Regions from separate parts of the Agaribacterium sp. ZY112 genome, predicted to be linked through region 1. Evidence: predicted binding sites of a transcription regulator. Region 1 holds the regulator's gene; each other region holds the start of a gene.
What was found. Region 1 encodes PhoB, which activates phosphate uptake and scavenging genes when phosphate is short. Its sites were predicted from a motif close to TGTCATAAANNTGTAACA; they were not measured.

Region 2: a site for PhoB is predicted at 3,670-3,687, ahead of AB1S55_RS14155 (phosphatase PAP2 family protein). Genes of this name have one in related genera too.
Region 3: a site for PhoB is predicted at 8,326-8,343, ahead of AB1S55_RS11390 (esterase-like activity of phytase family protein). Genes of this name have one in related genera too.

What each region holds. Positions count from the first base shown of each region.
Region 1 is NZ_CP166840.1:1,029,590-1,040,337, forward strand. Features, by position in the region: gene AB1S55_RS04515 (hypothetical protein) at 1-111, opposite strand, end outside; gene AB1S55_RS04520 (VOC family protein) at 280-636, shown strand; gene phoR (phosphate regulon sensor histidine kinase PhoR) at 647-1,960, opposite strand; gene phoB (phosphate regulon transcriptional regulator PhoB) at 1,991-2,698, opposite strand; gene ubiA (4-hydroxybenzoate octaprenyltransferase) at 2,831-3,694, opposite strand; gene AB1S55_RS04540 (HU family DNA-binding protein) at 3,822-4,121, shown strand; gene AB1S55_RS04545 (dicarboxylate/amino acid:cation symporter) at 4,140-5,438, shown strand; gene AB1S55_RS04550 (HDOD domain-containing protein) at 5,517-6,908, opposite strand; gene AB1S55_RS04555 (HDOD domain-containing protein) at 7,076-8,365, opposite strand; gene recG (ATP-dependent DNA helicase RecG) at 8,549-10,642, opposite strand; gene AB1S55_RS04565 (hydrogen peroxide-inducible genes activator) at 10,639-10,748, opposite strand, start outside.
Region 2 is NZ_CP166840.1:3,254,534-3,265,281, reverse strand. Features, by position in the region: gene holB (DNA polymerase III subunit delta') at 1-481, shown strand, start outside; gene AB1S55_RS14170 (PilZ domain-containing protein) at 602-955, shown strand; gene AB1S55_RS14165 (TatD family hydrolase) at 1,072-1,863, shown strand; gene AB1S55_RS14160 (MJ1255/VC2487 family glycosyltransferase) at 2,009-3,088, opposite strand; gene AB1S55_RS14155 (phosphatase PAP2 family protein) at 3,085-3,603, opposite strand; gene AB1S55_RS14150 (dUTP diphosphatase) at 3,752-4,366, shown strand; gene AB1S55_RS14145 (malate dehydrogenase) at 4,541-5,521, shown strand; gene bcp (thioredoxin-dependent thiol peroxidase) at 5,758-6,231, shown strand; gene AB1S55_RS14135 (helix-turn-helix domain-containing protein) at 6,563-7,576, shown strand; gene yajC (preprotein translocase subunit YajC) at 7,679-8,020, shown strand; gene AB1S55_RS14125 (D-cysteine desulfhydrase family protein) at 8,123-9,154, shown strand; gene AB1S55_RS14120 (5'-nucleotidase) at 9,177-10,064, shown strand; gene AB1S55_RS14115 (sulfite exporter TauE/SafE family protein) at 10,143-10,748, opposite strand, start outside.
Region 3 is NZ_CP166840.1:2,613,327-2,624,074, reverse strand. Features, by position in the region: gene AB1S55_RS11415 (hypothetical protein) at 1-2,398, opposite strand, end outside; gene AB1S55_RS11410 (hypothetical protein) at 3,898-4,380, shown strand; gene AB1S55_RS11405 (hypothetical protein) at 4,554-5,468, shown strand; gene AB1S55_RS11400 (DUF2007 domain-containing protein) at 5,743-6,045, shown strand; gene AB1S55_RS11395 (hypothetical protein) at 6,177-6,440, shown strand; gene AB1S55_RS11390 (esterase-like activity of phytase family protein) at 6,681-8,279, opposite strand; gene AB1S55_RS11385 (flavin monoamine oxidase family protein) at 8,889-10,748, shown strand, end outside.

The sequences.
Region 1 (10,748 bases):
CAGGAAGCGCTCCTGCCCTTCTATTAGGCAGCGATAGCTTTGATGCTTATTGAGTTTGCTGTCACTGGTGCTCTGCTCGTTACTTATAACGTGCAGGTTTAACATGGTCATAGGCATTCCATCTGCTTGCTTTAACTTTAGCCAAGAGCTGAAAGCTTGCATAGCTTTGCTAGTTGCAGAGTTTATAGGCCTAATACTGGATGGCGTGTGTAGCTGTTTTTTAGCGCAACCAAGCATATAGTTGAGCGACATAAAAAGTGAATCAATAGGACAGTGATTATGAGTAAGCACCACAAAATCGACTATTTGGAGTTTCCTGCCTGTGATTTAGAGGCGACACAAATATTTTTTGAGCGTTTATTGGCTTGGCAGTTTCAGTCGTACGGCCCTGACTATATAGACTTTAATGATGGCGTCTTAAGTGGTGGCTTCTACCGCTCTGAACTTAGGTCTAGAGCGGAGCAAGGAGCTACGTTGTTAGTGCTCTATTCTGAGGATCTTGAGCAGAGCTATAAGCAGGTGCTTGAGTGCGGGGGGCAGATAAGCCAAGAGATCTTTTCTTTTCCAGGCGGGCGTCGTTTTCACTTTATCGAGCCCAGTGGTAATGAGTTAGCTATGTGGCAGCGCGAAGGCTAAGTTCTACAACTTAGCCTTTAATGTCTTTTTGAATGCGCTCTGCTGGGAAGGCGCAAGTGAAGGTGGAGCCGCTGCCCGGTCGGCTGGTCACACGTAATATGGCATCGTGACGAATTAATACATGCTTAACAATGGCTAGCCCAAGGCCTGTGCCACCGGCAGAGCTCGCGCGGCCACCATCGATACGGTAAAAACGTTCGGTTAGGCGCGGTATATGTTTGGGGTCTATGCCAACACCGTCATCACTAATATGTAAGTCAAACATAGGGCCATGTGTTTGAGTCCAAATGCGGATGTTACGACCCTGTTCTGTATCTCCGGCAGCGTATTTGACGGCGTTAAACACAAGGTTACTAATCGCGCTGCGCAGTTCTTTTTCACTACCGCGAATATAGATAGATTCGGCGACTTCGTTGACAAGAGTGTGACCACACTGGTCGATGGCTCGAGCGTCGTTGATGATAAGTCCGCATAGCTTGTGCAGGTTAACACTGCTGTTCTGGCCTGTGCGGTCATCCGTTTCGAGCTTGGTGAGTGTGATTAGATCATTCACCAAAGAGGTCATACGCATGCCTTGCTCGTGCATCTGCTGCAATGCCTTTTGCAGTGTTGGCTGAATATTGGGCATGTCTATCAAGGTTTCTACATAACCGCGAATGACCGTTAGTGGTGTGCGTAATTCATGGCTTACATTGGCGACAAAGTCGCGGCGCATTTGCTCAAGTTTGGCAACACGTGTGACATCGCGAACGACAATAAGGCATTCACCAGCACCAAAGGGGTGAACTTGGAAGAGCAGTTGTTGTTCTTCGTTTTTGTAGTTTTCTATTTCAAGAGGTTCGCTAAAGTCTTCGGTATCAAAATAGTTCTGGAACAGAGGCTCGCGCATAATATTGGTAACACGCTGACCCAAGTCTATCTTCTGCAGACCGAGCATGGGGCCGGCAGCATCGTTCCACCATTCAATATTGGCGCGTTGATCAACGAGTATTACGGCATCGCTTAAAGCCGAGGTCATTTGCTGAACACGGCTAACGACGGTTTGCAGGCGGCTCTTTTCTTTGTCGTGTCGCTGGGCCATCAATTTGATGTCGTCAGCCATTTCACCCCAAATACCAAAGAAGTTGTTCTTTTTCACTTTGCCAATACGGGCTAAAGCGATCCAATCTTCCAGTTGGCCTAGATTCCGTAAAATCCAGATAAGGTAAGTAGCGAGTGCAAAAATTGCGGCTTCGCGGCCAATATCAAACGATAAGCCAACAAAAACAATCGAGCAGAAATAGACAGCAAACCACCGGATCTCGGTGGCTAAACCCTTGCGCATAAAGAATATCTTATGAGTGTCGTGCTGGCTTTATTCTGTAGCCACACTGACGTTGTTAGAGAAGCGGTAACCCGCGCCGCGCACAGTTTGAATGTAACGGTCGTGATCTTCAAGCGTTAAGGCTTTACGCAGGCGTCGAATATGAACATCGACGGTACGCTCTTCAACATAAACATTGGAACCCCAGACGTGATCGAGTAGTTGGCTACGGCTGTAAACACGCTCTTGATGGGTAAGGAAGAACTCTAATAAACGATACTCGGTAGGCCCAATTTGTACTGCTTTATTGTTAATGGTGACTCGGTGGCTGATTGGGTCTAAGCATAAGCCATCAACATGAATCGGCTCGCTAGGTTTTACGGCCTGAGTGCGGCGCAATACGGCTTTTAAGCGTGCTACCAATTCACGTGGTGAAAAAGGCTTGGTGATGTAGTCGTCGGCACCCACCTCAAGGCCTTGGATTTTGTTATCTTCTTCACCTTTTGCCGTAAGCATGATGATAGGAACTTGCTGGGTGAGGTCATCTCGTTTGAGGCGACGGGCAAGTTCGATACCACTGGTGCCGGGCATCATCCAATCAAGTAGAACAAGGTCGGGTTGAGCATCAACAATGATGGCATGTGCTTGTTTGGCGTCTTCTGCCTCAATAACATGGTATTCGGCCATTTCGAGGGCTACGCGTAGCATGTCCCGAATAGGGGCTTCGTCATCAACGATCAAAATGGTTTTTTGGTTCATCATTTGCGCTACAACTCTACTTGTCTTTGGCTCTATTTCCGTGTGACAGATTTAATAAAGATTTGGTTACGCTTTTATGACAAGTTTAGGGTTGTTTGCAATTTAAGTGTAATAAATCCGCAATTAAGCCATTTAAAGTGCCAAATCTAAGGCAATACCAAAAAATATCGCCATACCAACATAGTGATTGTTTAAGAAGGCTTTAAAGCAGGCTTTAGCTTCTCTATCTCGTATTAACCACTGCTGGTAGATAAAAAGCCCTGTTGCAACAACTAAACTGAGCTTGTAATAAATACCCAACTCAAAACGTTGGCCAACTAAAATAAGTGCAAAAATCATTAAGGCTTGCAGGGTCATGGTTATGACTTTATCAGCCTCACCAAACAAGATGGCGGTACTTTTAACCCCTATCCTTAAGTCATCTTTACGATCAACCATGGCATAAAATGTGTCATAAGCAACGGTCCACAGAATCACGGCTGTAAAAAGTAGCCAACTGGGCAGGTTGAGCGAGCCAGTTTCAGCACTAAAGGCCATGGGCACGGCCCAAGCAAAAGCGGCTCCAAGCACGACTTGTGGCATATGCGTGTGGCGCTTCATAAAGGGGTAGAGCGAAGCCAGAGCGACAGCCCCGAAACTTAATAGAATAGTCAGTTGATTCGTAAATAACACAAGTATAAAAGCTAGGCTGCATAGTATTGCAAAAAGACTCAGCGCCTCTTTACTGCTTAGCGTACCTTTAACTAGCGGGCGTTGTTGGGTGCGTTTGACGTGTCCATCCACTTTGCGGTCTGCAAAGTCGTTAATTGCGCAACCTGCTGAACGCATTAGCAGCACACCGGCAATAAATATAAACAAGTTAGGCCAGCTAGGTAGGCCGTCGGCAGCGAGCCAAAGTGCCCATAACGTCGGCCATAGAACTAAGTAAATACCAATGGGTTTGTCGAGACGGGTGAGGGCAATATAGGCGCGTATTTTTTTCTTATTGAGAGTCATAGTTCAAATCAGTGCTTGCTTACGGCGAGCATAGCGCAGGAGTCTATAGTGAAGAAAGGCCGATTTTACGCTCATGCGAGGCTGTGCTCTAATGTTGGCTCTATTACGGCATTTCAAGGAAGCATCTATGTTGCAGAAGACGTCGCAGAAAGCCTTGCTTCATTCAATTGTGGCAAGTGCGTCTTTGAAACCTGCTGAGGCGGAGCTGGTACTTGATTGTTTAGTTGAACAGCTGAGCTTAGCGCTAGCCAAAGGGCAACGTATTAGTTTACCCAGGCTGGGTACTTTTGAGGCTTATTTGCGTGCTGAGCGACAGGGGCGTCATCCTCAAACGGGAGAGGCTCTGACTATTGCTGCTTCTAAGCAGGTGCGCTTTCGTCCGGCCCAAGCCTTAAAAGATGCACTTAATCCCCCACATAATAAGTAGATTTAATAAGGAAAACAGGTGTTGAGACTTCCTCTTTATCAACAAATTCTGGTGGCGATGGCGTTGCCTATCGTCTTGAAATTACTGTCGGGTCTACTGGGTTTTAGTTTTGATAAAACGACGGTTTTTTTAGGCTTAAACATCTACGAAAGCTTTGCCTTTTTAGGTGATATGTTTCTAAATGGCTTAAAAATGGTGGTTGTACCCTTAGTGCTTGCTTCCATGATCTGTGCGGTAAGCGGCATCGCTGGGCGGCGAGATTTGGGGCGAATTGGCGGCAAGACCTTAGCGTTTTATCTGCTATCGAGCTTTGCGGCTATTATGGTGGGCCTGTTTTTTGTAAACCTATTGGCTCCAGGCATTATTGATGGCGAGCCTGCCCGTGACTTACTGGCGCTTAGTGATGACAGTGCTGTGCAGGCGAAATTGGCCATGGTTGAAGGCAGGGGCAGTTCAGACTTAGCTGCTATTTTCTTGCGTATGTTGCCGCCGAATATTATTGGCGCTGCAGCGGCAGGTCAGATGTTGGGGTTGATTACCTTTGGTGTGCTCTTTGGCTATTTTATGATGCAAGTTGCCAAAGAAAAGCGCAGTGTGCTCGAGAATTTTTGGCAAGGCGTCTTCGAAACCATGATGCTGATCACTATGTTTATTATGAAGTTCGCGCCTTTAGGGGTCTTGGGGCTTATAGGTAAAGTGGTGATGGCCACCGGTTTTGCTGGTATTAAGCCGATGCTGTTGTTTATGTTGACGGTTTTTGCAGCATTGCTTGCCCATACTTTTATAACTATGCCACTGGTTTTAAAGTATGTAGCGAAAGTTAACCCTTGGCGCCACTATCAAGCGATGGCCCCTGCCCTACTAACGGCTTTTTCTACCGCCTCGTCGTCTGGCACTTTGCCTCTAACCATGAAGTGCGTAGAGCAAAATGCCAAAGTCAGTAATAAGACTGCAGGTTTTGTCTTGCCACTCGGGGCGACCATCAATATGGATGGCACCGCTTTATATGAATGTGTCGCTGCCATGTTTATTGCTCAGGCCTATGGTCTGGAATTAAGTTTTGTGACCCAGTTCACCATCGTCTTTGTGGCCTTGTTAACTTCCATTGGCGTTGCCGGTATCCCAGCCGCCAGCTTGGTTGCGATCACTATTATCTTAGCGGCGATTGGCTTACCTGCTGAAGGTATAGGCTTGTTGCTGCTGACCGATCGCATCCTAGATATGATGCGAACCGCTGTGAATGTTTGGAGTGATTCGTGTTGTGCAGTGGTTGTGGCGAAATCCGAAGGTGAGACACAAGTCTTGGCGCAGAAGTAAGCCAGGCTCTAGCTGCACTAAAAAGGGCGATCTTTGATCGCCCTTTTTAGTGGTTTCAATGTTATTAGTCTTAGTTTTTTAGCCTCGCATTTTCTCGGCAATGGCATCAAGGTCGTTGCCTGATTCTAAAATATTAGCCACGGTTTCTTTGGCCGTTTCTTCATTTAAGTGCAATGCGTCAAATATGCTTTTATCAATAGGAGCCGGCAGTATGCTGCCATAACCTTGGTTGGCGAGCAGTTGCTTGGCTAGGTAGTTTAATTTTGCGTAGGCGGCATGTTCGCCATTAAACATAGGATTACTTTGTTGGCGTAAAGCGGTGACGACCTCTTCGGGCATATTCCAATTATTAAGTAGCCAGCTTGAAATCTGATTGCTGCTCACTCCTAGAGTGTGTTGTTCTACCGCGGGTGGGTGAATATGTGGATTCGCAGATTTTGCCCTTGTGAGTAACTGGTAATAAGGCGGGAATATTTCGGCCACAATTAAGCTGCCAAAATTGTTTAATAAACCACTTAAATAGGCCATACCAAAACTGGGCCTGTGTTCACGGCTAATGCTGGTTACAAGACCTTCAACCGTTGCAGCTGTGTAAACGGCGTTTTGCCAATACTCATCTACATCACTTTTACTGAGCGCCTTCATTGTTAAGGTTTTGCCTAAAGCTAGACCTAGGGCCAAGTTTAATACCATGTCAAAGCCAAGCACGCGCACAATGGCATCGTGAACGCTTTTTATTTTTCCGGGAGCCGAATAATAAGGGGATGCAGCCCAGCTTACGACTTGGGCAGCCAAGCTTGGGTCTATTTCGACGATATTGGTAAGGTCATTGATGTCAGCGTTAGGATCTGCTCGCAATTTGATAATACGTTGAGCTGTTTCTGGCAGTGGTGGTAGTTCTAGAGTTTCATCCAAGCGCTGTTTTATACGTCTCTCAGTGAAGCGCTTAACAGATTCGAGAATGTGGGCTTCGTCATTGGCATTGCTCTCATCCATCACGGGTGCAGGGCTGCTAAAGCTGCCTATTTCACAAGGTTCAGCCATGGAGCTGAAGCTGTCGTGGTTGAGCTTTACCAGTTGCTCGCTGTCACCTGAATCAAGAAGGAGCTCTTCTTTTTTAAGCAGGCTCTCATCAATAAAGGTGGGCATGTTTTGCCATTGAGGGATGGCCGGAACCGTGTGTAGTTCCTTGGCATTAATTAGCGACCAGACTTCTTGTAATTTAACTCCCTCGAACTGGCGGCCAAAATGGCGAAACATCGCATCAAGATCGACGATATTACCTTGAGGAACCAAAACTTGTACTTGTTGGTTTTGGTTGTCTTTGAATATTAATCCTTTTACCAGACAGCTCATATCATTCTTCGGCACTATGCTTATTGGTTTGTTGGCTACGGGTTTGGGCGTGATGGTGTAGGCTACGTTCGGTTTATCCTGCAGAAGATCGATAATCTTTTGCGATACTGACATGCTGCACCTCCTTCAAGGGCCGGTCTACAGTGAATTCCGTTTTTTAATAAAACGACAGGCTCCTGATTAGCATAGTTAAGAAATTTTTGGCGTGAAGGATTTATACTCAAAAAGAGTGATGTGGATTAAGCCTTGGCTGTGTTCAAAAGCTGCGAGCTTGTTGCGGCCTAGTCGATATCGACGTAGATAAGGGGGATAGCTTCGGCATCAAACTCTTTGATTTTGAGTTCTGCCAAGTCTTCTTTGTAGTTACAGTTGAGTGAGCCATGAATGGAGCCACTTTTACTGAGCAAGTGAACGGCGCAACGTAACAATAATACGTAGTCCCTATAAGGGCCCTGGTAGTTACTATTATTCTGCTCGCGCACGGCTGTGACTACGGCGTCGGCCAGCCCCCATTGTTCAAGTAGGTAGGCTGTGATGTTGCTGTGGCTCACGCCCATCAATTCGCTTTGTATTGCTAAATAACTTTGATGTGGGTTTGCCTTTAAGAGCGAGTGAATGTGCTCTTGATAGTTAGGGCATAGCTGATAAATAAGCAGCTGACCAAAGTTATGCAATAAGCCAGTTAGTTTGGCTAAACCTAAGCTGATTCCTTCGTCTTTTTCGCTTAAGCAGGCTAGCGTAGTAATGGCTTGGCTGACAACAAGGCTCTGTTTTTGATAGCGACGGCCGACAATACGGTCGTGTTTGGTCGGCAAAGCGCTGGCTTTGAGTGATAGGCCAAATTCACATAATTCTTGAGTGTCGAACATCTCTAAAGCGCTGCGTAAGCATCGATCATGTCGGTATTCTACGGCATTGCAGTGGCGTAACAGCTGGGCAGCTAAGCTCGCATCTGCTTGAAAGATATGTTCGATATGAGCTCGTTGTTGATAGCTAAATTCGAGCTGCTTAAGTGCTTCTACTGAAGGGGGGAAGATTTCAAGCTCGATGGGCTTGCTAAGGCGTTGTTTAAGGCGCTGTAGGGCAAAATCAGTACTGCTTGCCAGCGATTCTTTTTGCTTTTCGGCACAGTGGCTAAAAGGGGCTGAGCGAGATTGTTTTATGATCTGCTGAAAGTCGTTTTGTTGAAGCTTTACGCTGGCTTGTTTATGCAAGCAGTCTAAATAGAGGCGGTCAAACTCAAATAAAGCCGCATCCACATAACAATTCAAACCTTGCCAGCGAGGCAGGGCAGGTAAGTGTGTAAATGCTTTGGGTACTTGAGAGCCTGTTAATGCTTCGAAACTGCCACCAAAATATTGATTGAGCAAAGCCGGCTGAATAAAGCGTTCGCTGGCAACTAGAATTTGCACATAGTGCTGCTCACCAGATTCTTCTTTGTGCAGAAATAACACGGCGCGAACCACACATTCACCTTTAGATACTTTGGTCTGTATCAGGGGGATGGGGTTTAAGCGATGGTTGAGGTCCCTATGCTCCAACCAATGCTGTAGCTGGCTTGCAGAATCCATGTTGCGCTCTCCTTTGGCGCGATTGCACAGTAGTCCTTACTGCTTAGTTGTTGACTCAACTTTACAGTGGCGCTCACCTTACCTTAGTCGTCACGGACGACAAAGGCCTTACACGACAAATTGCACATACAAAAAGATGAGCGTTAGTTTGCTGTGCTCTTGAGCACAGTTTACAAGTGTAGTTTAAGCCAATGCGTAGTCTTGGCGTTGTCCAAACCACCTTTGAATGAGCTTCTCAACCGTTTCTGGTTGTTGCTGAATAAGGCTTTGGCCGTATTCATGTACTAAGTCGAGCATGTGGGCATCGCGTTCGTGGTGAGCTACACGGTAGAGCATATCTCCGGCTTGACGCTTGCCTAGGAATTCTCCTGGGCCACGCATTTCTAAATCTTTCTCGGCGATATAAAAACCGTCACTGCTCTCTCGTAACACCGCGAGGCGCTGCTTTCCGTGTTGGCTGAGTTTGTCCCCATGTAATAAAACGCAGTGGCTGGCAGTACTGCCACGCCCTACTCGGCCACGTAGCTGATGTAGCTGGGCAAGGCCGAGCCGCTCGGGGTTTTCAATAATCATAACACTGGCTTGAGGTACATCGACGCCAACTTCAATAACGGTTGTCGCGACCAATATCCTGCTATGGCCTTGTTTGAAGCTGGCCATACGCTGTTCTTTTTCGGCGGGTTTTAGGCGTCCATGAATCAGCTCGCACTTGGCGTGTGGCAGTGCTTCTTTAAGTTCTGCATAGGTTGTTTCTGCATTGGCTGCACTTAAGGTTTCGCTCTCTTCGATGAGAGGACATACCCAGTAAACTTGTCGCCCCTCAGTAACGGCAGCATCAACGCGTTCTATGATGTCGTTTTTTCGTTTTTGGCTAATGGCGACGGTTTGAATGGGGGTTCGTCCCGGAGGCAGTTCATCAATAATACTGAAATCAAGTTCGGCGTAGCTGGTCATGGCTAGTGTGCGTGGAATGGGCGTGGCGGTCATGACCAACTGATGGGGGACGAGGAGGCTGTCATTTTTATCGCGCAAGCTTAAGCGTTGGGCGACACCAAAGCGGTGTTGCTCATCAATAATGACCAAACCGAGGCTGCGAAAACGCACGTTGTCTTGGAAGAGCGCGTGGGTACCAATGACAATGTCCGTTTCATGGCCCAGTAACTTAGCATTGGCGCTGGTTTTCTGTTTGGCGGTGAGTTTGCCAACTAATAAGTCTAACTGTATACCAAGTGGCTCAAGCCATTGTTTAAAGCTGCGTAGGTGCTGCTCGGCTAAGATTTCAGTTGGCGCTACCAGAGCGACCTGTTGGCCACTGCGCACGGCTGCTAAGGCCGCCATTGCCGCCACTAAGGTTTTTCCTGAACCCACATCACCTTGAACCATGCGTAGCATCGGGTGGCTTTGTTTAAGGTCTTTCGCAATTTCATTGATAACGCGTTTTTGAGCAGCCGTAGGCTCAAACGGCAGCTGGTCCAAGAGCGGTTGTAGCAACGTTGCGTTCACACTGATACTGGGTGAATGTTCTTCGCGTGCTGCGGCGCGCTGGCGTTGATGCACTAGATAGTGAGCGAGCAGCTCCTCAAAAGCTAAGCGTTGTTGCGCCGGATGTTCACCATCAAAGAGTTGCTGTTGGTTTGTGTCGGCTGGAGGTGAATGTATAAAAGCCAGCGCTTGTGCGAGGCTATTGACCGCAAAGTGTTGATTTACCTGCTCGCCAAGTAGCTCATCAGGAGCTTGTAAGTGTAAGAGTTCGATGGCTTGTTCGCAGAGCTTACGTATTCGTGGTTGGCTGACACCGTCGCACAGGTTGTAGATTGGGGTGAGTTTGGCTTCCTCGTCATGGGGTGATGAAGGTGCATCAATAAACTCAAATTCTGGGTGATAGATTTCTAAGCCTGATGATCCGGGTCTTAACTCACCAAAAAGGCGAACTAAACGGCCCTGGTCAAAGCTGTTTTTTTGCGCTGCGTTAAAGTGGAAAAAACGTAAATTGATAAGGCCGCTGTCGTCTTCAACTTTTACGCTTAAGCTGCGCCTGCGGCCAAATTGTACTTGAGTTGTCAGCACTCGCGCTTCAATCAGTGCCATGTCTCCCATACGCAAGCTGCCAATACTGCGAACTCGACTGCGATCGACATAGCGAAAAGGCAAATGAAACAGTAAATCTTGGACGTTGTAGAGATCGAGCTTACTGAGTGTTTCGGCAAACTTTGCCCCCACACCGTGTAGCGCTGTGAGTGGTAGCTGAGCTAGTGATGGCGCGGCACTGGAGTTCACAGGTTGTGACCAACACCACTGTTACTAATGGCTTCACGCAGGGCGTCAATCGCCTGTAAGCGTGGAAAGCTGGCTCGCCACGCAAGTGCGACTGTGCGCTTAGGCG
Region 2 (10,748 bases), 2.1 Mb from region 1:
GGCGTGGTTAAAAGAGCAGGGTTTGGAAAACGCCCAGCACTGGCTGCGCCAAGCTGGCGGAGCGCCGTTAAAAGCGAAAAAGTGGACGGATGGTGATTATGCTGAATCTCAGCTCAAGCTCTGGGCCGAGCTGTCATCTCTTGCTCGGGCCGAAATAGGGGCTATCGCCTTGGCGGCATCGTGGCAGAGTCGTGAGACGCTAGAGTTAATGCAGATGCAGCTATTTATGCTTGAAAGCTTATTGCGCTTTAAAATGGCCAAGGAGCCCGTGGCTCAAGAGCTGCAAGCCTTGGTTGATCAGCTTGCTATACTGGAGGAGCATTACTTCTTTCGCTTGCATGACAAGCTTTCGCAGCGCTTGGCGCAATTACAGCGTGGGGCCAATCTTAATGGCTTATTACAATGCGAAGACATGGTTATGGATTGGCAGAGTCTATTTCAGTTGGCGCGTAGAATGAATGCGCGACAAAGACGCTTATAAAGCACGGAGGCTACTCGTATTGAGCCACAAGAGCTAGACAATGACTTTGCTTTTCACTACTTTAGTTAGATATGTATATTTAATAGCGCAAGCTATACAGATTAGGAATTAGGTAAAAAAATGGGTGGACTTGGCGGCGGCGCACGTAACGGTATACTTTCCCTCACTATTCGGGATAAGGCCGTGTTGTATGCAGCGTATATGCCTTTTATCAACAACGGCGGTTTGTTTATTCCAACAAACAAAAGTTATGCCCTTGGCGATGAAGTGTTTATGTTGTTGAGTCTTATGGATGAGCCAGAGAAGATTCCTGTTGCTGGTAAGGTTGTTTGGATTACACCTAAGGGGGCACAAGGTAACCGCGCAGCAGGTGTTGGCATTCAGTTCAGCGGTGAAGACGATACCGCAGCAAGTAAGATTGAAACTTACCTAGCTGGTTCTTTAGAGTCAGAGCGTCCAACGCACACGATGTAATACACGAGCTAATCAGCTTGTGTTCTTTCTTAGGGTTTTCAGTTGTTAGATTTTAAACACAGTCGCTTACATAAATAAGCAACTGTGTTCTATGGGTTAAGGATAAAGGTCATATTGTGTTAGTGGATTCTCATTGCCATCTAGATCGTCTCAAGCTTGAGGCATACGGTGGAGACTTAACAAAAGCCTTAGATGCTGCGCGTGAGCGCGATATTAGTGCGATGCTTTGCGTTTGTATTAGTGAAGAAAACAAGCAGGCCGTATTGGACATTGCCGCTCAACATGATGATATTTTTGCTTCTGTAGGGGTACATCCATCCGATGTGAACGCTAGGATTTATAGTGTTGAAGAGTTGGTCGAGTGGTCTAAAGCCCCCAAGGTGGTTGCTCTAGGAGAGAGCGGCTTAGATTATTACTACACCAAAGACAGCGCACAAGTGCAGCAGCAAAGCTTTATTAATCATTTACAGGCTGGTGCTCAAACAAATCTACCGGTGATTGTGCATACACGAGAAGCCAAGGCCGATACCTTAGCGCTTATAAAAGAGCATGGCGCAACAGATAGCGCTGGAGTACTGCATTGTTTTACTGAAGATTGGGAGATGGCCGAAAAAGCCCTGGATCTAGGTTATTACATTAGTCTATCTGGCATAGTAACCTTTAAAAATGCTGAGAACTTACGTGAAGTTGCGAAAAAAGTGCCGCTTGAGCGTTTATTGGTAGAAACAGACTCGCCTTATTTGGCGCCAGTGCCTTATCGTGGTAAGCCCAATGAGCCAAAGTTTGTGCGTGAAGTTGCCCAGTTTATTGCCGATCACAGAGGTATTAGCCTAGAAGCATTGGCAGAGGCGACAACAGAGAATTTTTACAACTTATTTAATCGGGCCGTTACCACATCAGTAAAATAAATTGCTAGCGTGCATCGCTTTGCTGTGTGATTGATACTGAATGAGTTCAATTTACCACTGCTGATTCGCAGTCGGCACCTATTTGAAATAAGTGCCGATTTGCGCTCAATATTTGCAGGTTTAAGCTGATTGACAAGCTTGCTTGCTAGGCCAAGCTAGGCATAGGCTCCCTATCAAAACTTGAGATGCCACTTGCATTGGTCTGTTGCCAAAGTGATTGGATTAACTCAAGACGCTTCTCTTTGTTTTCCCAGTCACCAGCGGCTAACCAACGAACAATGGCTTCGGCAACGTTTGGGTAGCCTACGGCTTTTGCGGCGGGGGTCTCGAGCCAGCGTTTTACTGCATTGCTATCGAGCCTATCCATTGATGAACCTAAACCAAGCACTTCAAGAGCTTCTGCATTACTGAGTTGCTCCATTTGCCCGTGCAAGGGTTTTACCAGTAGTTTTTTGCCTAGTTGAATCGCCTCGCTGCTTAGCTCGAAACCAGCATTGCATATCACACCCGAAGCACTGGCAAGGTCTTTTTTAAAGCCTTCACGAGAGAGGGGTTTTAACTGAATGTGACCACGACTTTCATATTGTGCAAAGGGACCATAGAAAACAAATAAGGTGTTTTCAAATGGCTCTAATAACTGAATCACTTGCTCGGGTTCTTCAAAACCTAAATAAACCAAGACTTTATTGGGGTCCACAGGGTCTGGCTGTGTATGTGTTTCAGCGATTGGAGGTAGTATTTCACTATTAAAATGGTGCCAGTGCAGGCCGAGTTCAACATTGGCTGGAGCAAAGTGTTTCATTACTAAGCTGCCAGCGAGTGAATGCCCGCGTCGGGGTACATCGTGGTGAAATGCGTATTGATGCCCCATGCCAATACAGAGCTTGCCTTGACGCTTGGCGGCCCACGCTGTAATGGGTTCAAAATCAGTCATTACTAAGTCGTATTGACTTAAATCGAGGTTTTTTATATCGCGCCACAATTGCAATAGGCTGTTTTTTTGAGCTGTCTTAAGTAGTTTTATTTTGCCGGCTTCGTGCTGAAACGTGAGGCCTTTGCAGCAGCGCCAGTCGCCAAAAGCTTGCATGTCAAAAAATAGCTCACGCTCGCGTCCTGAAAAAAGAAAGTCTGCTTCAATTCCATTGTCTGCAAGATAGGTATTAATCGCCCGTGCTCGCGTAATATGGCCGTTTCCGGTGGCCTGAACACCGTAAAGAATTTTCATAGAGAAATATAAGAAACCACTAGATAAAAAACGGAAGATCCCATAACTGCGCCGGCAAGTATGTCGGTAGGGAAGTGTACACCAAGAGTCACCCTGGCAGCTCCAACGCATAACGCCCAAGGAAATAGAATCCAAGTTAGCATTGGGAAGAAATAAGAAAACATACAAGCCATCATAAATGCGGCAGAGGTATGACCTGATGGGAAGCTAAACTGATCTGAAGGTCTTACAGCACTTTCAAAGCCAGGAATGGCTTGGGGAGGGCGATTGCGTTTAAATAGGCTTTTAAAAACCTTATAAGAAACACGTTCAATAATAAAACATAAAGCCATAACCTTTGCCACAAGCCAATTTTGGCTGAATAAAAAAGCAAGCCCTGTCAGTACGTAAAGGGGGCCGTCGGCACTGGTTGATATAAAGCGAGCAATGCCTACAGCCTGCTTGCGCCAACGCGCTTGAGCTAGCCATATAAAGGTATCTACATCTACCTGATGAATGCTTTGTAATAAGCGCATCGGAATTCTCGCTTTTTGAGGTTCTATTCAATCTAGCCAGTAAAAATGACAATCTTGTGTCTTGCTTGTGATGCTTTTGTGACAGTGGTGAGTGATTTAGCGCTCTGTGCTACCATCGCACTTTTTTATCTGTGGGGGAATACCAAGCGTGCGCCAACAATTAATCACGATGCTGGAACTGCAAGACGCAATGAATACTAAGGTGAATGCGGACTGGCGTGAAGCTGGTAATGCTTGGTATCGAGCAATTTGGGTTGAATGTGCTGAGCTGTTAGATCATTACGGTTGGAAGTGGTGGAAAGCGCAAGAGCCAGATATAGAGCAAGTTGAACTTGAGCTGATTGATATTTGGCATTTTGGTATCAGTATCGCATTGGAGCAAAGCTCTAATTATGAAGCACTTGCGCAAGAACTAGAGAGTAAACTGTTTGTTGATGAAACTAAGGGGGATTTTCGCGAATCCCTAGAGCTATTTGCTTTGAATACTTTGCAAAGTAAAGCCTTTGATGTGGCAGGTTTTGCAGGCTTAATGCGTCTTGCTGGTTTAGACTTTGATAGTTTATTTACTCGTTATGTCGCAAAAAATGTGCTTAACATCTTTCGCCAAGATCACGGTTACAAAGAGGGCAGCTATATTAAGCTCTGGGCTGGCAAAGAAGATAATGAGCATTTGATGGAAATCCTTGCGCAGTTATCAGGAGCTGAGTGCACTAAAGAGTGTATTTATAGTGAGTTAGAGGCTCGTTATCAGTCTATGTGTTAGGGCGCGCTGATTAATTTTCATTTGTAGCTAGGCCTTAAATGATTTTGCTTTATTTTGGTGCGTTATTTGGGTGATGTCTATTTAATGCACTTTTTCTGCCACATGACTTTTTCGTCGTTTTCCTTATAATGCGCGACGATTGTTCAAAACATACATATTTAACGGAGATATATTGTGAAAGCACCCGTTCGAGTTGCCGTAACTGGCGCCGCTGGTCAAATCAGCTATTCCTTGTTGTTCCGCATCGCCGCTGGTGAAATGCTGGGCAAAGATCAGCCAGTTATTTTGCAAATGCTTGAAATTACGCCTGCTTTAGAAGCATTAAAGGGTGTAGCAATGGAGCTTGAAGATTGCGCTTTCCCTTTGCTTGCCGGCATGGTTTGCACTGATGACGCTAATCTTGCTTTTAAAGATGCAGATTATGCTTTGCTTGTTGGTGCGCGTCCCCGTGGCCCAGGCATGGAGCGTAAAGACTTGCTTGAAGCTAATGCTGCGATTTTCTCTGTTCAAGGTAAAGCAATTAATGATCACGCTTCACGTGATATTAAAGTTTTGGTTGTTGGTAACCCTGCTAATACAAACGCCTTGATTACTCAGCGTAATGCTCCAGATATTAACCCTCGCCAATTTACTGCGATGATGCGTTTGGATCACAATCGTGCCATGTCTCAGCTGTCTGAGAAAATCGGCAAGAGCATTAATGATGTGAGCAAGATGACGGTATGGGGTAACCACAGTGCTACTCAATATCCAGATTTGCACACTGCTAAAGTGAATGGTGATGATGCGATCAACCTGGTTGATCAAGATTGGTACGAAGGCACGTTTATTCCTGATGTACAGCAGCGTGGTGCAGCAATCATTAAAGCGCGTGGCGCATCTTCTGCAGCTTCTGCAGCGAATGCCGCAATCTTCCATATGCGTGACTGGGCACTCGGCACTCCTGAAAACGATTGGGTGAGCATGGGTGTTTATAGCGATGGCTCTTACGGTATAGAAAAAGGCCTGATTTACTCTTTCCCATGTGTTTGTAAAGATGGCGATTGGGAAATTGTTCAAGGTCTTGAGATCAGTGAGTTTTCACAAGAGAAAATGAACGCTACTGAAACCGAGCTTAAAGAAGAGCGCGACGCGGTTAAAGCATTATTGCCTTAATCCAGTTAAGCTTTTAAGTCGTATTAAAAAGCGCAGTTTATTCTGCGCTTTTTTTTGCCTGCGTGTTATTCGTCTATTTTAGTTGGCAGGCCTACTGCTATGTTTGTTTAAGTCATTGCCATTTTTTATTAGCTAAGGCATTAAGGGCGCTAGCAAGCTAAGATGCATGTTTGGTAAATAAAGCGCTTAATATATAAAAGTAAAAGTGTTAAAAGTCATTAGAGCTAGGAGAGTGTATGTCACACCCAAAGGTTGGTAATAAAGCCCCTGCGTTTAATTTGTTAAATCAAGATGGCGAAAAAGTGAATTTGTCGTCGTTTGTAGGTGAAAAGAATGTTGTTTTGTTTTTTTACCCTAAAGCTTTAACGCCTGGTTGTACAACTCAGGCTTGTGGTATTCGAGATAGCCAAGCAGAGCTGGCTCAGAGAGATACAGTGGTCTTTGGTATTAGCCCAGACCCTGTCGCACGCTTACCTAAGTTCATTGAAAAACACGACTTAAATTTTCCCTTGCTTTCTGATGAAGACCACAAAATTGCGGAGAAGTACGGTTGCTGGGGTTTAAAGAAGTTTATGGGTAAAGAGTTTATGGGCCTGATACGAACCACCTTTATCATTGGTAAAGATGGCCGTTTATTAAAGGTGATGGATAAATTTAAAACTAAAACACACCACGAAGACTTATTGGTTGAGCTTGATAGCTTGCTTTAGTTTGTTAATTATAAAGCCATGATTTAATTGTGGCTTTATAATCTTTAATCAGTCGCTTTTGTTCTCGCCTGTTTAAGTGCAATCTTACTTCTCTTACTCATACTCCCATCACTCCAAAGTACGAATATTATTCGCCCTTTATGCGTTCGTTATCCTGCCTAAGTGTGCTTTTGCGCATACAATTCTAATATTGTCGCTTTTATCCCCAAGCTGGCGTCATCGGTGCTGAAATAGACGTGCAAATCTAAATTTAAAATTTATAATCGAAAGCCATGTATTTACATCTGCTGATAACTATATCGCATAAGCAATGTGCGCTTTTGGAAATTGAGTGACCGATTCAAACCAGATAAAACAAGAGTCAGGGCAGCTATCTGCTGAGACCCATCGATTCAATCGCGAGCAATTTACGTCTGCATGCTTTGAGAAAAAAGCCAGTAGTGTTTATCTTCGTGATCTATATCGACTGATAGTGAATCATCAGCAGTTCGGCTCGTTTAATGAAGTTTTGAGCTTGCTGTTGCGTAGCGCCAGTGTCCAGTTTGGAATGCAAAATGGTGCAGTATTAACGCCGGTGTCTCCAGAAGTCTTTGAGGTATGTGCTTCTTCCGATGCAGAGAATTTGTTTCCAGGTCAGCATGTTAGCCTTCAAGAGTGTGGTGTTTTAGCTGAGCATAAAGAGTCGCGTTTTGTTTTGAGTGAAAATTGTTCGACAAATGCTACAAAAAGCGACAAAAATCCTTATAATCTAATGCAGACCCGCGCCTACTTAGGGATAAACCTGGATATGGGTGACAAGCAGCGCGGGCTGGTGTGTTTTGTCTCATCCGAGGTGGTAGACACAGCGATGGATGAGGCAAGCATGTTGTTGCTTGAACTCACGGCGGAAGGAATAGCCTGTATGATGGATTTACAAAATGCGCGTGCACAGCGCAAAACCGAAGATTTAGCCATTTTTGCCAGCGGATCAATGAAAACTCTAGATGAGTATCAGGCTGCTGCGGACTTACCAGAAGGCCTTGGTATTTCAGGTAAAGTGGTTGAGGTGCTTAAACGTCGCATAGGTCAAAGCTCTCTGAGTATTGATCACATTGCAGAAGAGCTAAACCTGAGTAAGCGCACTTTACAGCGTCGTTTACAGCAGCAAGGTATTAGCTTTGCAGAGTTACGCGATAAAGTCCGTTTTCACTTTTCTATTGATTATCTGATTCGCCAACAAACGTCCATAGATCGTATCTCCTCGACTTTGGATTTTTCTGATCGCACCAGCTTTACCAATGCCTTTAAACGCTGGACGGGGCTTTCACCAAGCACTTTCCGTAAAGTGTTCAGGGATTACGCATAATCTCGCTATTTAAGGGCTAGCTTGGCTAGTCCTTGATTGCCTACTTAGCTCATCTTTAGTAGAGTTGCCGCCTGATTTTTTATACTAATCAAGAGGTTACTCATGAGTTTTTTCATCGCTGAAGCGGCTGCTCAAGCGCAAGCCAGTGCTCCTGCTGCGTCCCCCAATGCCGGTTTTTTAAACATTCTGCTTTTAGGTGGTTTGTTTGTATTCATGTATTTTATGATTATCCGTCCTCAGCGTAAGCGTCAAAAAGAGCATCAGAGCTTAGTTGATGCCTTGGGTAAAGGTGATGAAGTGGTTATGAGTAGCGGCCTATTAGGTAAAATCGTCGAGGTTGATGAAGCCTATGTAACGATTAAAGCTGCAGATAGTGTTGAGCTTAAATTTCAAAAAGCCAGTGTTCATGCGGTACTTCCAAAAGGTACGATCAAAGCTATTTAATTATTAGCTTTAAGCTGTGCGCTTAAATTAGCGTGCAGCTTTGCTTTCCCCTTCGCTCGCGCTGTTTTATGCTTTGTTTATCACAAAGGAACAGTGCCTATTATGCTACGCCATATCCCCCCTCGTATTCGTCTTGCTCAATTACCGAGCCCTCTGCGTGAATTGCAGTCCTTAAGCCGACGCTTTCCTCGGCAGCGCTTGTGGCTCAAACAAGATGAGCTAACGGGTATGACTCTAAGTGGTAATAAGGTTCGTAAGCTTGAGTTTTTACTTGCTGATGCTATTGAAAAAGGCTGTGATACCGTTATCACTTGTGGTGGTGTTCAAAGTAATCACTGTCGTGCAACGGCCTTTGCGTGTGCCGAGTTAGGCCTGCGCTGCGAATTGATTTTAAGAGATGATCCAGATCTTAACGGGCAATCCACATTAGGGCAGGGCAACCACGTATTGAGTCTCATGACGGGGGCGCAGATAGAGCTTCTATCGCAGCAAGAGTATACCAAACAACTTAATAACCGCTTTAAAGAAAAAGCCAGAGAAATTGAGCGAGCAGGGCGTAGCCCTTATTTAATACCAACTGGGGGCAGCAACGGTAAAGGCGTGTGGGGTTACGTTAATGCTGCAAAAGAAATTTTGGAGCAGTGTCAGGGGCAAGGCTTTAACCCTGACTTAGTCGTCTGTGCAAGTGGCTCAGGTGGTACTCAAGCAGGCTTAACGCTTGGTTTTCATGAACTGCATGTGCCCACTCAGGTGTTGGGTATGGCAGTCTGTGATTCTGAAGCTTATTTTCAAAAGAAGGTGGCGGCGGATATTAATGAGGCTGCCCAGCAAAGTGGCTTAAGTGCGGTGGAGCGTGAAACGCTGATAAATGAACTGAGTATTCAGGTGAATGCGGATTTTATTGGCCCCGGTTACGCCCTGGGGTATAGCAAGCTGTATCAGCGCATGGCTGAGCTGGCTAGAGAAGAGGCAGTTTTATTGGACCCTGTATATACCGGTAAAGCGATGCATGGTTTATTGTCTTTGTTAGAGCAGGGGCAGTTGGCCGATTATGAAGATATTGTCTTTGTTCATACAGGTGGGGCATTTGGGGTATTTCCACAGGCAGCTCAGCTAATGGATACCATCTCGTAGATAAGCTTAAGAGTATTTATTGATGCATGAAAAGTTAGTGGTAGCTATATCTTCCCGGGCTCTGTTTAATTTGGATAACAGCCATAAGGTGTTTGAGTCAGATGGTCTTGAGGCCTATAGTCGTTACCAAATTGAGCGCGAGGAAAAAGTGCTTGAGCCGGGTGATGCCTTTCATATGGTCAAAAAATTATTGAGCATTAATGACTTAATAGAAGGACCGGAGCGTGTGGAGGTTATTCTGCTCTCGCGTAACAGTGCCGATACGGGTCTACGGGTGTTTAACTCCATTAAACATTACGACTTGTCGATCACTCGTGCCGCTTTTACTGGGGGGCAGAGTCCTTATCGCTATATAGCTCCCTTTAATTGCCATTTATTTTTATCTACCAATGCTGATGATGTACGCCATGCTTTGAGCCATGGTATCGCCGCCGCGACCTTGATGCCCTCTAATAAAGAAAACCTCGAATCACCAGAGCTGCGTTTTGCTTTTGATGGCGATGCTGTGCTGTTCTCTGATGAAGCTGAGAAAATATATAAAAATGAAGGTTTACAGGCTTTTACTGCAAGTGAAGTGGCAGCGGCGAAAAAACCCTTGTCGGGAGGCCCTTTTAAATCGTTTCTTGCCGCTTTACAGAACCTACAAGGCGAGTTTGCCGAAGATCAATGCCCCATTCGCACAGCGTTGGTAACGGCTCGTTCAGCTCCTGCACATGAGCGTGTAATACGTACGCTTAGAGCTTGGAATATTCGTATTGATGAAAGTTTATTTTTAGGGGGCATGGATAAAGGGGCCTTTTTAAAAGCCTATGGTGCGGATGTCTTTTTTGATGATCAGCCAAGCCATTGCGAGTCTGCTCAGCAACACGTTGCAACGGGGCACGTTCCTCATGGTGTGGCTAATGCGTAAGCACTACTCCATAAGCCTGAAGCCTCTTCTAGGACCTATGTGTTGAGGTTATAGAGGTATGGAGAAAGCAAAGGCGGCTCAGCTAATAAAAACAAACTTCAAGCCAATACCAAATAAGATAAACGCCAGTATGCGTTGAAGTATGTGGTTGGGGATTTTGCTTGCAAGCTTGGCTCCAAAATGAACGGCCGGTAGAGAGCCCATCAATAAGCCGGCAAGCAAGCTCCAGCTGACACTTTCATTCCATACATGCCCTAAGCCTGCGACTAAGGTCAATGGCACTGCATGCGCGATATCGGTGCCAATAACGTTAAGTGCAGGTAAGCGCGGAAAAAGTGTTAATAAGAGAGCGGTGCAAAAAGCGCCCGCGCCAACAGAAGACAGAGTTACAAACAGCCCAAGTAGAATACCCGCAACAAATGTGACAGGGCGACGATGTTGGTGTATCCATCGATTGTGTTTACTTTCTTCGATTGCCTCGGTTTTAATTCTGCTTTTAAAAATAACAACAATCGATGTGAGTATTAGCATAATGCCTAAGGCTAGCTCTAAGCCTGCGCTGTAATCAGTGTCTTTGGCTATGAGGAGTTTAAGTGCAGCGCTTGTTGCTAAGCTTGCAGGAATACTGCCTGCTAGTAATAGCAGTACTACGTTCCATTTAATGGTTTGTTGGCGCTGGTGGCT
Region 3 (10,748 bases), 1.6 Mb from region 1:
TCCATGTGGCATTCATACGGCCGAATACCATTGGGTTGTTGGCCTGGTCTTCTGCATCAAAGTAGGTGGTGACTTTATTGCTGCTAGCGTCGGTGATGTAGCGTTCATCGGGCTCTGTAATACTGATATGCACAGGGTTGAACGATACAATTTCCTCTCGTCTTGGCACATACAGGGCGCCACTGGCGACTAGTTCCCATACAAAACTCATGGTATCGGCATCGGTATAGGTGTTTTGGGTGTAACTAGCACCATAAGCCAGGCTGTATACCGTGGTACGTAAGAAGTGATTAAGTATGCGCTGGTAAGAGTGCTGGCGCGAGCGATCGAAGCTTGGGTTATCCCTCGAGCAACGCATGCCCCAATCGTCCATTACACCGCTGGACCATAGACCCAGACGCCCCGCTAAACTTATATCTTGAGTTTTGTCTGTGGTTTCTTCCATGCTCGATACAAACACGTTTTTAAACTCTCCTGACAGTAATCTTTCCCAGTCGTGTAGGTACGGCGTACTGGCAAAGAAAACATCTTTACTGCGCAATACGATCTTCCCTTTACGCGTTTGAGCGTGCATGGCTACCGGATAAATCAGGTGATCCAAAACATAGGGAAAATCGTCGTCGTGGCCTGCCATTTCGGGCCAGATCATGACGGTGCCTTTATTTTGAGCAAAGGTGTTGTCGATAATGGCCATATGAGTTTCTGGTGCATAATAATATGGATCATTACCGTGGCCTGCCCAGTAGACAACTCCGCCATTGTCGTTGTTGTTTAAGTCGCCAGTGTAAGACTCAATAGCTTGTTCGCGAGTTAAAGAGTAATCCATACGGGTATCTTCTCTATTGCGATAAGCTTCATTTGCAATGCCGGTAAGTGGGTCGGATTGCCAGCTAGGGTCTTCGACTTGGTTCCATCGGACGCCAGTGCGTTCGCTTGACATAAATACAGGGCTGCTATGGCCTGCATTTAAAAGACGCTGAGCCACTTCGTGGTTGGAGTCCGCTGCGGTTAAATACACAGGATCTGGGGCGCGTTCATGCTGTGGTTTAGTGAAGTTTGTTAGTTGCTGGCGGGCAGAGGCAAAGTTCTGCTTCATGGTTTGAATTTTACCCGGAGGCTCTAGCTCGCTAAATGCGGTTTTCCAGCCGGCATGTTCAGTGTTCAGAATGTGGATAGCACTGCCGCCACTTTGGGCGCTAGCTAATAAAATACGTCCGCTGATGCGATCGCGCCACATATCGTTATAGGCATAGTTACCGGCAATCGTTTCTTTGTTGCTTTCGTCAAAGTTGGCGGGAAGTAAAACAATATGGGTGCCAGCAAGAAATAGGTGCAGATAGCTATTGCCGTCGGGAATTGTTTCAGCTTGTGTTACACGATAGCCTGTTCGTCCTATACCTTTTAAATCATGGTATTGAGAGCCGCCGTCGCCAAGGTTCACCGCTATGCCACGCTGATTAGACAGCTCAGATGAGCCCAATAACACTCTATAGCGGCCATCCTTGTTGCTATCGACCACATTCATGTGGCCAATCGGACGGTGAAAAGGCACGTCATAAATAGCCAAGGGGCTTAACGCCATGGTGTCAAATTCAAATAACTCACCGGCAGATTGCATGTGATTCTGCGTGCCTAACATTAACAGGTGATCTGTTCCGTCAGCTTGAGGGATGGGGCGTAAAAAATTCGCTGTGTGCGCCTTGCCTATTTCACGACCTAGGAAAAAGCGGTCATTACCCCAGGGTTCCAGCGTACTATAGGTAGAAGATTCGATCGTATTTAGTAGCTCACCTGTAGCGGAGAGGTAATACATGTTTTTATCGAATCCACCGGCAGCGACATAGGTACCATTGTCGCTACGAACAGTGGTGACCGCATTCATCGGTACATCATTGACTTTAAACGGGGCCTGCCAAAAGGCGTCACCGCTGACCAGTTGCAAGGCGTGGATACTGCCGTCGGACAGCGCGGCAAGTATCTCATCGATACCGTCGTTATCGAGGTCTCCCGCCCACAAATCTCTGACCATATATCCGGAAAGTGGGTTCGACCACAGCACTTCGCCGTCATAGTTCATCGCTATAACTGTGCCTTCGTAGCTTGCCGCCACAATCACACTCTGGCCTTCATAGTCAGCGTTGCGCACATGCATTACCGTAAAGCCTGTATCGTAGCTAAGCAGCGCACCGTCAGCGGGAGCAACCGGTACTAAAGTTGGTTCTGGTGTAGGGCTCGGCGTAGCACTTGGTGCAGTACTTGGTGTAGGGCTTGGCGTAACTATGGGGCTAACAGTGTCCGCAGGAGAAGGCGCTGCAAGTAAGCTCTCACCATTACTGCCGCCGCCACAACCACTGATTAATATGGCGCCAAATGCTAGAGCGTTTAAACCTTTGCGCACAAAGCCCTTCCTCTATTGATGTTGTTTAGATTCTTAAGCCGCGCATTATTCCAACGTAATAACAAAAAGTCTTAATACCTTTTAACAGTTGTACCTTTCTTGTTAGGGTTTTGCTGAAACATGAGCACTGGTTCCGCTTGTATCGCGCTTAGGAGCTGGGTTTGTTCAGGTTTAATCGCTTAGGTTCGTGATGTGTTTAATACTCAGACAGCAGCAAATCAGCCCTTATCATCCCCTAAGCAAGTGACGGTATTTGCTACCTTAGTTGTGTTTTTTTCCAACACTAAAACATTGGTTTTGTGGTGTTGTCATCAAGAAAAGATACTCAGTGTGAAGCGCCCTTTCTTCGAAACCTTAATTGATCAGCACTGTATTAAGATCTGGGGATGGAATAGTCGCTTGGTGTTGCTGAAAGGACCAAGCGATCGCAAATCGAGGTGCTACTGCAGCAAAAAAGCAAGTCCGTAGGCCAGCCAAATCAATGGCATCAATGATACTGACTCGCTGCAAATTTCTATCGTTAGCTGTAACAAGTCGTCTGTCGCTTAAGAGCTTATCTCGGTTGAGGGTGTGCTGTTAGGACTGTTTTATTGTTAGTAGCATCACTTAGCAGTCATTCGCTCTTTCAGTAGCTAAGTTAACACGCGACCTCTGGCCCGAAGTAAGCCGTCTAAGTATCGATGCCTCCCTTACATCCGAATATCAATTTGCCCACCAAGGTTTCTACCGGCTGGATAAATGGACTGTGTTGCTCTTGTGGATTTTCACGCAGACATTCAGCAAGATTACGTCTTGTGTGTCTCTATTGTTTATTTTTTGACACTTACCTAAGGTGGGTTCATAAGTCACCACCCTGAGCTTTATCTTGCCAAATATAGCGGTAAATAGTCTCGTGGCTAATCCCCCCTATCTTTAAAAGCTTACGAACAAGCATCATATAGGCGCTGGAGTAATGTCGATTTTTCCTCGAGCGACGCCTTCTTGCTCTTGTTCGTCACTGCGCCTTAGAGGGCCGATATACCCCGTCGATAATAAAGCAGCGACTGCGTGTGAGTTCAGGATATAGAGTCGAGTGTGGCGACCAAGAACCCCTGCAACCCCTCTTATCGAGAGATTGCAGCTTTAGGGCTGAAAGCGTTACTCTTTCTTCATAAGTGAGTTGTATATAAGCCATTACCTACCCTTCTTACCGGAATGGGATAAGGCTTATTTTACAACTCACCTTCTTAATTTTTAAAAGTGTCGCGGTTAGTATATGAATTCGGCATCAGTATTAAGTGGCAGCAACGGACCTGCCAGTCTGTCACTAAAAACCCTGCGTAATTAAGTGCCAGGTTGCCAAGCCGCTGTGCGGGTTCTTACGAAAACTGGGGCAACAAAAATGAGATTAGAGGTCATTTAGTTACCTTGTTTGCATCATTTGCTTGTTTAAAACTTTCTCTAACCTCATTAATGCCCAGTAATTACTATTGTGAAATTATATTTATAAGGAGATTAATATGTTAGCTAATACAATTTATAGAAGTATGACTACTGCATTGCCGATGGTCGCTTTTCTTCTGGTGTCGCTGTCAAGCCTTGTCTATGCCAGTGACCAAAACATTGGTACATATACAATAAAATGCACAGGCCCTTCAAATTATTATTGCTCAGCACCCAACTGCACAGGAGGTGAATCTAAGTGTGGGCAGTACACTTTTTTTGTTAGTGGTCCTAGTGAAACGTTCCCCAACGATAATACGAAAAATGGTTATCAATTTAAGCTCGGCCCCAAAGAGGAAGTCGACCTTCACCTGCTTTGTACTGCACCAAATGCTGGCGGCCTAGTACCGTCTCATGTGGGTTTTTCTAAAAATGATGTCAAATGTAAAGTCCAAAAACATGGCAGTACGGAAACGTATGGGTACAAATATTTTCAATGCAAAAACCAAAGTGGCAAAAGCCATCACCACCTCGACCTCACTAATTACACCTGTGGTTAGAAAATACTGGGTTGAGCCTAGCTTGTTTCAATTCGTAGATATCTAAGCAACTGGTAGAAAAAGTATAACAAGCTTAGAAATCCTAACATCACTAACTGATCCGCACAGTTTAAAGCGGGGCGGAAGACGAAAAGCCTTATGAGTAGTCAAAATCACTGTATATGGATATTGAGATGACAACAGCAGAACTAACAAAAGATGAAAAGACAGAAGTAAACACAACCAAGAATGAAAACAAGGATTTTGTAGGCGAGTACCCTGCTGAAGGCCTTCTTGCCATGGGCGGTTTCTTGTTTTACGGCTTGGGCTGCGTTTTCGTTTATGACGATGTCACTTTGCCGACTTTGCGTTTGAGTGCCGATGGTTTCGGCGATGATTTTGATGCAGACACATCGGAAATGATTGGTGCATTCAATGATGTGCCAGAAAATCTAGAAGGAGAATGTTGGTTTGATTTGAAGGCAGCTGAATTTGAAGAAGGCGTAATAGAGCTGAAGATAATGAAGACGAAGAACGGCCCTGTTGTTGGTAGATTTACTGGCGATTCCGAGGGTTTGGGCGAATCGATATTAAGAAATAAGAAAGGTAAGCTAGAGATTCCATCGACCAAGGAGCATAACAACGATATTATTTTCGAGGGTAAGGATGGCATCGAATCGATCGAATTTGTTTATGGCAATCAGTATTCGATCACGGCTGGGCAACCCTGGGGAGGTGTTGAGACTACAAGCGGCAACAACGGCTCAAAGCTCACTATTGATGTCGGCGCAGGAAGAAAAAATAACAAAGAGCCAGCTCAGTGGTACAACGATACAGTGAATAGCGATACCACAAAGATGTTTCACAGCCGTGGTGGAAACAACGTTCCGAAGAAGCTTCACTTTGCCTTCAATGGCGTCTTATCTATCAATGGTGACTCATTCAACGTTTCCATGGGACAGGGTGAAGATTTTTGGTACAACAACTGGCATATCGCGTCGCCTGAAATGGTTTCAACCGAATCGCGCACAACAGGCACCTTCGCGAATGGAAAATATCGCATCTGGTCAACAGATTCATACCATTTTAAAATCAGCAAAGAGTTTTAGTCCTAAGTACTAAGCAGTGTTAAACGGGGTCAGGGACACTTTTAAAGACAATAACCTCGAGGCAAGGTTTAACTAAAAGTGTTTCTGCCTCCGATTCGAGTAAAATTGATTTGAGGCCTCATGCAAATGTATTAAAATCAAGGAGTCAAAGACCTTGAAAGATAAGACTTTCCAACAGTCAACCTGAGTTTACGGCCTGATGAAAACCACAGTTTCAGAAGAAGTCTCACAACTAAGCACTCGCCTCTCTCTCCGTGTAATAGGTGCATAATAAATGAAGTTAATTTACACACACGAAAACAAAATAATTGTGGAAAATACCCGTAATTATTTGTGTGAGAAAGGAATAGAGTCGGTACTTCGTAACGAGTATTCATCGGGTGGCATGGGTGAGCTTTCTCCCTTGGAGACCTGGCCCGAGCTTTGGGTTGCTGATTCCGACTTTAATAAAGGCAAAGCCGCCATAGAGACACTCGTTGGTGAGCAACAAGGCGAATCTTGGGTTTGTATTCAATGCAAAGAAGATAATGATCCGGCATTTGAAACGTGCTGGAGCTGCCAAGCAGAGCGCACCTAGCGCCCAGTTTCGAATTAGGAACTGCTTTACTATTGACTAACAAGCCTCAAACCACCTACTACGCCAAACCGCCTTAATCCTTATAAAATTTCACTAGACAAAGAAACCTACTGAAGGTGCTAAGTACCACTATGGCTATGAATGGATCAACATGGCGAGACCACCCTTTCGTTATTGGCGGGAAATATATCGCTCTACACACAAACCCCGATTTTACTCATGGAGAGATAGTAGTAGATAAGGTTTATGAGCTAAGCCATATTGGCCATAGCCATTATGATGCAGCTTCTGTTTTCACCTTTAAATGCTTAACCACAGGCGACTTAGTAAGCTGGTGGTGGTTTGACCACGCTTCAGACGAGCTCTGCGAAACTAATTTTAAATTGACTACCTAGCCTCACGATTTAAAGAATCGATACCTTATATATCTGCTTACATAGGCTTAGTACTTAGGCATCATCAGTGCTAGTTGGTAAAAAAACAGTTGGCCCAGTTTTCTACGCCACTCATGCTCACCATACCCTGCTTTATTTAGCCCCCCCTGCTCTATCCAACAGCAACACAAATTACAAACCAATAAAAAAGCCCACACCTGTATAACAAGTGCGGGCTTTACAGCATTGAGCGTTTTTTTATTAAAGGTTCAGATCTTCAATAATATACAGCTTATTAGCATCTATAACGCTTTGGCCTGCATCTAGGTATTTTTGCTCTAGCACACCACTACTCGACCATGTTGCAAAATCGTCATCATTGATGACGCCAATGGTTGAATCATTTATTAGCCACATGCCTTCTAGCTTGTCGTGTGGGTATTGAACTTCTGCTACCAAATCGGCCAAGAAAGTTTTGCTTACAGGTGCAATGCTGCTTAAGCCATCCCAGCCTTCGTTAAGAACGACTTCTTCTAGTGTTTGTCCGTCTTTTGTTAAGCCAAGCTCAGCGTCTTGCAACCACACACCAGAATCGGCAATGCTTTCTAGATCTGTTGCGTTACTAATATCAATCTTATACAAGTGTTTCATTGCGTTTGCATCTGAAGCAAAGAAAGCACCGTCGCGCTCAATAACTACAAACTCAGTTGCACTTAAGGCAAAAATACCAGACTGAGAGTTTTGCGTTTTTTCTTGCTTATATAAGTATTGCGCCACACTACCCGTTTCAGTATTTATCGTAACAATACGCACAATATCTAAGGCCTTTACTGCGCTACTAGGGTTGTACATGGTTGATTGCATAATACCGACAAGTGTTTTTTCATCGGGTGTTATGGCTAAACCCTCCATGCCCCGGTTGGCTCGGCGGTTGGCAAATTCGGCAGGTAGGTTAAAGCTTACACGGTCGTCGCCTGCAAAGGCATTAATGCGGCCTATCTCCGTTCCATCGGCAGCAAAGTGAACCATATGTGGGCCGTATTCGTCGCTTACCCAAAAGGTGCCATCTGATAAGGCCACTAGACCTTCACCGTCTAAGCCATAATCATCTAGCTGTATTGGGTTGGTGGTTTCATTGTAGGGCAAGCCCATATCTTCACGAAGCACTTCAATGTTGCCATCTTCTAACACAGCATATGGCGTTTCACCTGTTCCACCTAATGCAGAGCTATTCGGCAAACCAGTAATTAACGTTCCATCTGGGCGCTTTAAGAGTATGTCTTCGATACGCTTTATATCACCGTTGGCTTGAAGTTCGAATAGACCTATACGCGGTGTGTAATCTGCAACTGGGAATATTTTACCTTTGCCTTGTGCTCCAGTGTAGGTAGCGTTAGGCCCGCGATCAGTTAAGGCGTAAAACTGCTTGGCATTGCTGGGGTGTTTAACCATGTCGGAGCCATAACCACCGTTACGGATTTCAAATAATGCACCTGGCTTTGCACCATCTTCTATGTCGTTACGTAATACCATGTAAGGTAAAGCAGAGCCCTGTACGCCGACGGTATTGGCGTCACAGTCATAGACTGTTGAAGTCACTTCGCTATCGGACAAAACACCATCTGTATCGTTATCTAAGCCAGAGCGAATCATTAACCCACCAAAGGCACATTCGCTATTACCAAATGCAAGTAGCTCGTGGTCAACCAAACTGTTTAGACCGTTAGTCGCGCTTGCTCCGTTCGTGCCATTAGTACCGTCCGCACCACTTTCGCCGTTTTCACCCTTTTCGCCATCATCGCCGGCACATGCCGTTAGCAACGTAAATACACTTAAAGAGATTATGGTTTTTCTATACATAGCTTATACCCTGAACGTGTTAAAGCAGCGCATGCTAGTGACAGGGTTTTACATATTAACGACATATTTATTACAAATTTAATTTTCAATCAAAAGGCCAGAGGTTTAGAAATAACTTTAGGAGTCAACGACTTATGCTCGAATGGTACTTTATTATGCCCAACTTACGCCCAAGCCAAGAGGCAAAATAATCATGCTGAAAAGGTGGCATATTCCCCTCTGAAAGGATTATTACTTTTCTTTTTAATGGGCGTTAAACCATCAAGGACTTAAGCTGTCGTCATCTATTTTTAACCATTTAAATCTACGCCTTTAATTAATAGCCCTACATTCTTTAATGTCTTTCATGCTTGCTACACCACTATTGGAATAAGTATCGATGGTTGGCACTTATTAATGCATTAATAAAAAATCAAGCTTGTTATACTCAGTTAACAGTTGCATCGATCTAGTCTGATCGGCCTGTTTTTTTTGATTTTCCCGTTTTAAAAACTTTATCGTTTATTAAGTATGAGCTTACATTCTCAGTAATCCGAGAGAATTCGTAGTACTCATTATATTGCTCTGAAAATTCGAATATAAAGTCATTAATTTACTTAAGGAAAAGCTATGAAACCCGGAATTACCCACAACCTGAAAACCATATCCAGTGATCCAGACAACTGGATTCCTAAATTTCCTAACCCTGCTGATTTTAGATTTGATTATTTTAAGCTTTTACAAGAATCTCCAAATGGTCTGGCAACAGTACATGGAGACGCTCCTACAGTCGCTATCGTAGGGGCTGGTGCAGCAGGTATGACAACGGCAAGAGAGCTGCTGCGTTGCGGGTATCATGTAACAATCTATGAAGCCAGTGGAAGAATCGGCGGGCGTTTATTTACAACAAAAAACCCCTTAGACACACAAGGTGGTGGTGCCGATAATTTGGACCATGCAGGTATGGAACTGGGTGCTATGCGCATGCCTTTTTTTAGTAAACCAGAAGATGACAATAGTATTTTGGGATACTATTTAAATAGTGAAGCTGGGGATAACAAGGCAATACTGACGCCATTTCCAAACCCAGGTGCGGCACCTGGCAATACCGGCATTTACATTAATGAAGGTTATGGGCCACAAGGTGCTCAAACAGACTCGCCAAGTTTGATTTCATGGCCCGAAGAAAGCCCACCAGATAATGTTGTTTTGCAAGAACTCAACAAAAAAGTGAATGAGTTCGGTGCTAAATTCTCAATTCCGGCCCATACCTACTACACGCACAACAATGAGAATTGGTTAATCTGTTGGAATAAAATGGTAGCTCACTATGAAACCATGACCTTCAACGATTTGGTACTGGCAGAGGCTATGTCGGTCGAAGAAATAACCCAAAGTATTAAAGACCCACTTACTTTTAATGGTAATGTCGGCGGCTTTGGCATGAGTGCTGAACAAGCCAGTTTATTGTATACCATCGGTACAGGTGATGGCAGCTGGGGTGCTTTTTATAGTATTAGCTCGTTGTGGTTTTTGCGTTGTACTTTTTTTGGTTTTGATTCCAACTTACAAACCGTTGAAGGTTTAACAAGCCCCTCATCCCTGCCCTTTTTTAATGAGAGCGTTTATGATTCCTCTTCTAAACCTCTAGCGCCGCCGATCTATGAGGGCATCCAATCTCTGGTCGAGTATTTATATTATACTGATATTCCTGGTGACTCGAAGAAATCCTTACATGCTGATAGTAAGCTTTATGTAAGCTGCCCAATAAGCAAAATAGAAAAGAACCCTAACGGTGGTGTGCTAGTGTACTCACCACAATATCCTAATGGGCAACAGTATGATCAAGTTGTTGTTTCGTCTACCCAATGGGCAGCTCAAATGTCGATTGAGTTTTCTGGGTTTTCAGAAACTCAATTACCAGATGCCAAAATAACCACCTCACATACCCAACATAATATTTCTAGTTGTAAATTATTCTTCCCTTTAACCGGGCAATATTGGAATAAAAATAATTACCCAGATTGCAAAATCCCACAAATCATTGTTACTGATACGTTTGTGCAAGATTTATATGGCTTAGCATGGGATAGCAAACCTGACGACAAAGGCATTTTATTGGCAAGTTACACTTGGGAGGACGACTCACTCAAGCTCTTACCTTATGAAGAAGATCGGTTAGCCGAGCTTGTACTTGCTGAACTCCGTAACATCACCATGAGTACGGTTGGTCAGGACATCACTCAGTACATTGACTCGAACTTCCCTGTGACGATTCAATGGATAAAAGAGCCCACCTACATCGGTTGCTCTAAATTATATCGAGCACATAACGAAGCCGATAACATGTTGGATTTGTCTTACAACCAATGTTATTCCTCTGCCTCCGATCTTTATTTCGCAGGGGAAAACTATGGTGTAGAAGGAGGATGGACAGAACCTGCCCTACGCTCTGCAATGGATTGTGTCATTCATATGCTAAATAACAAC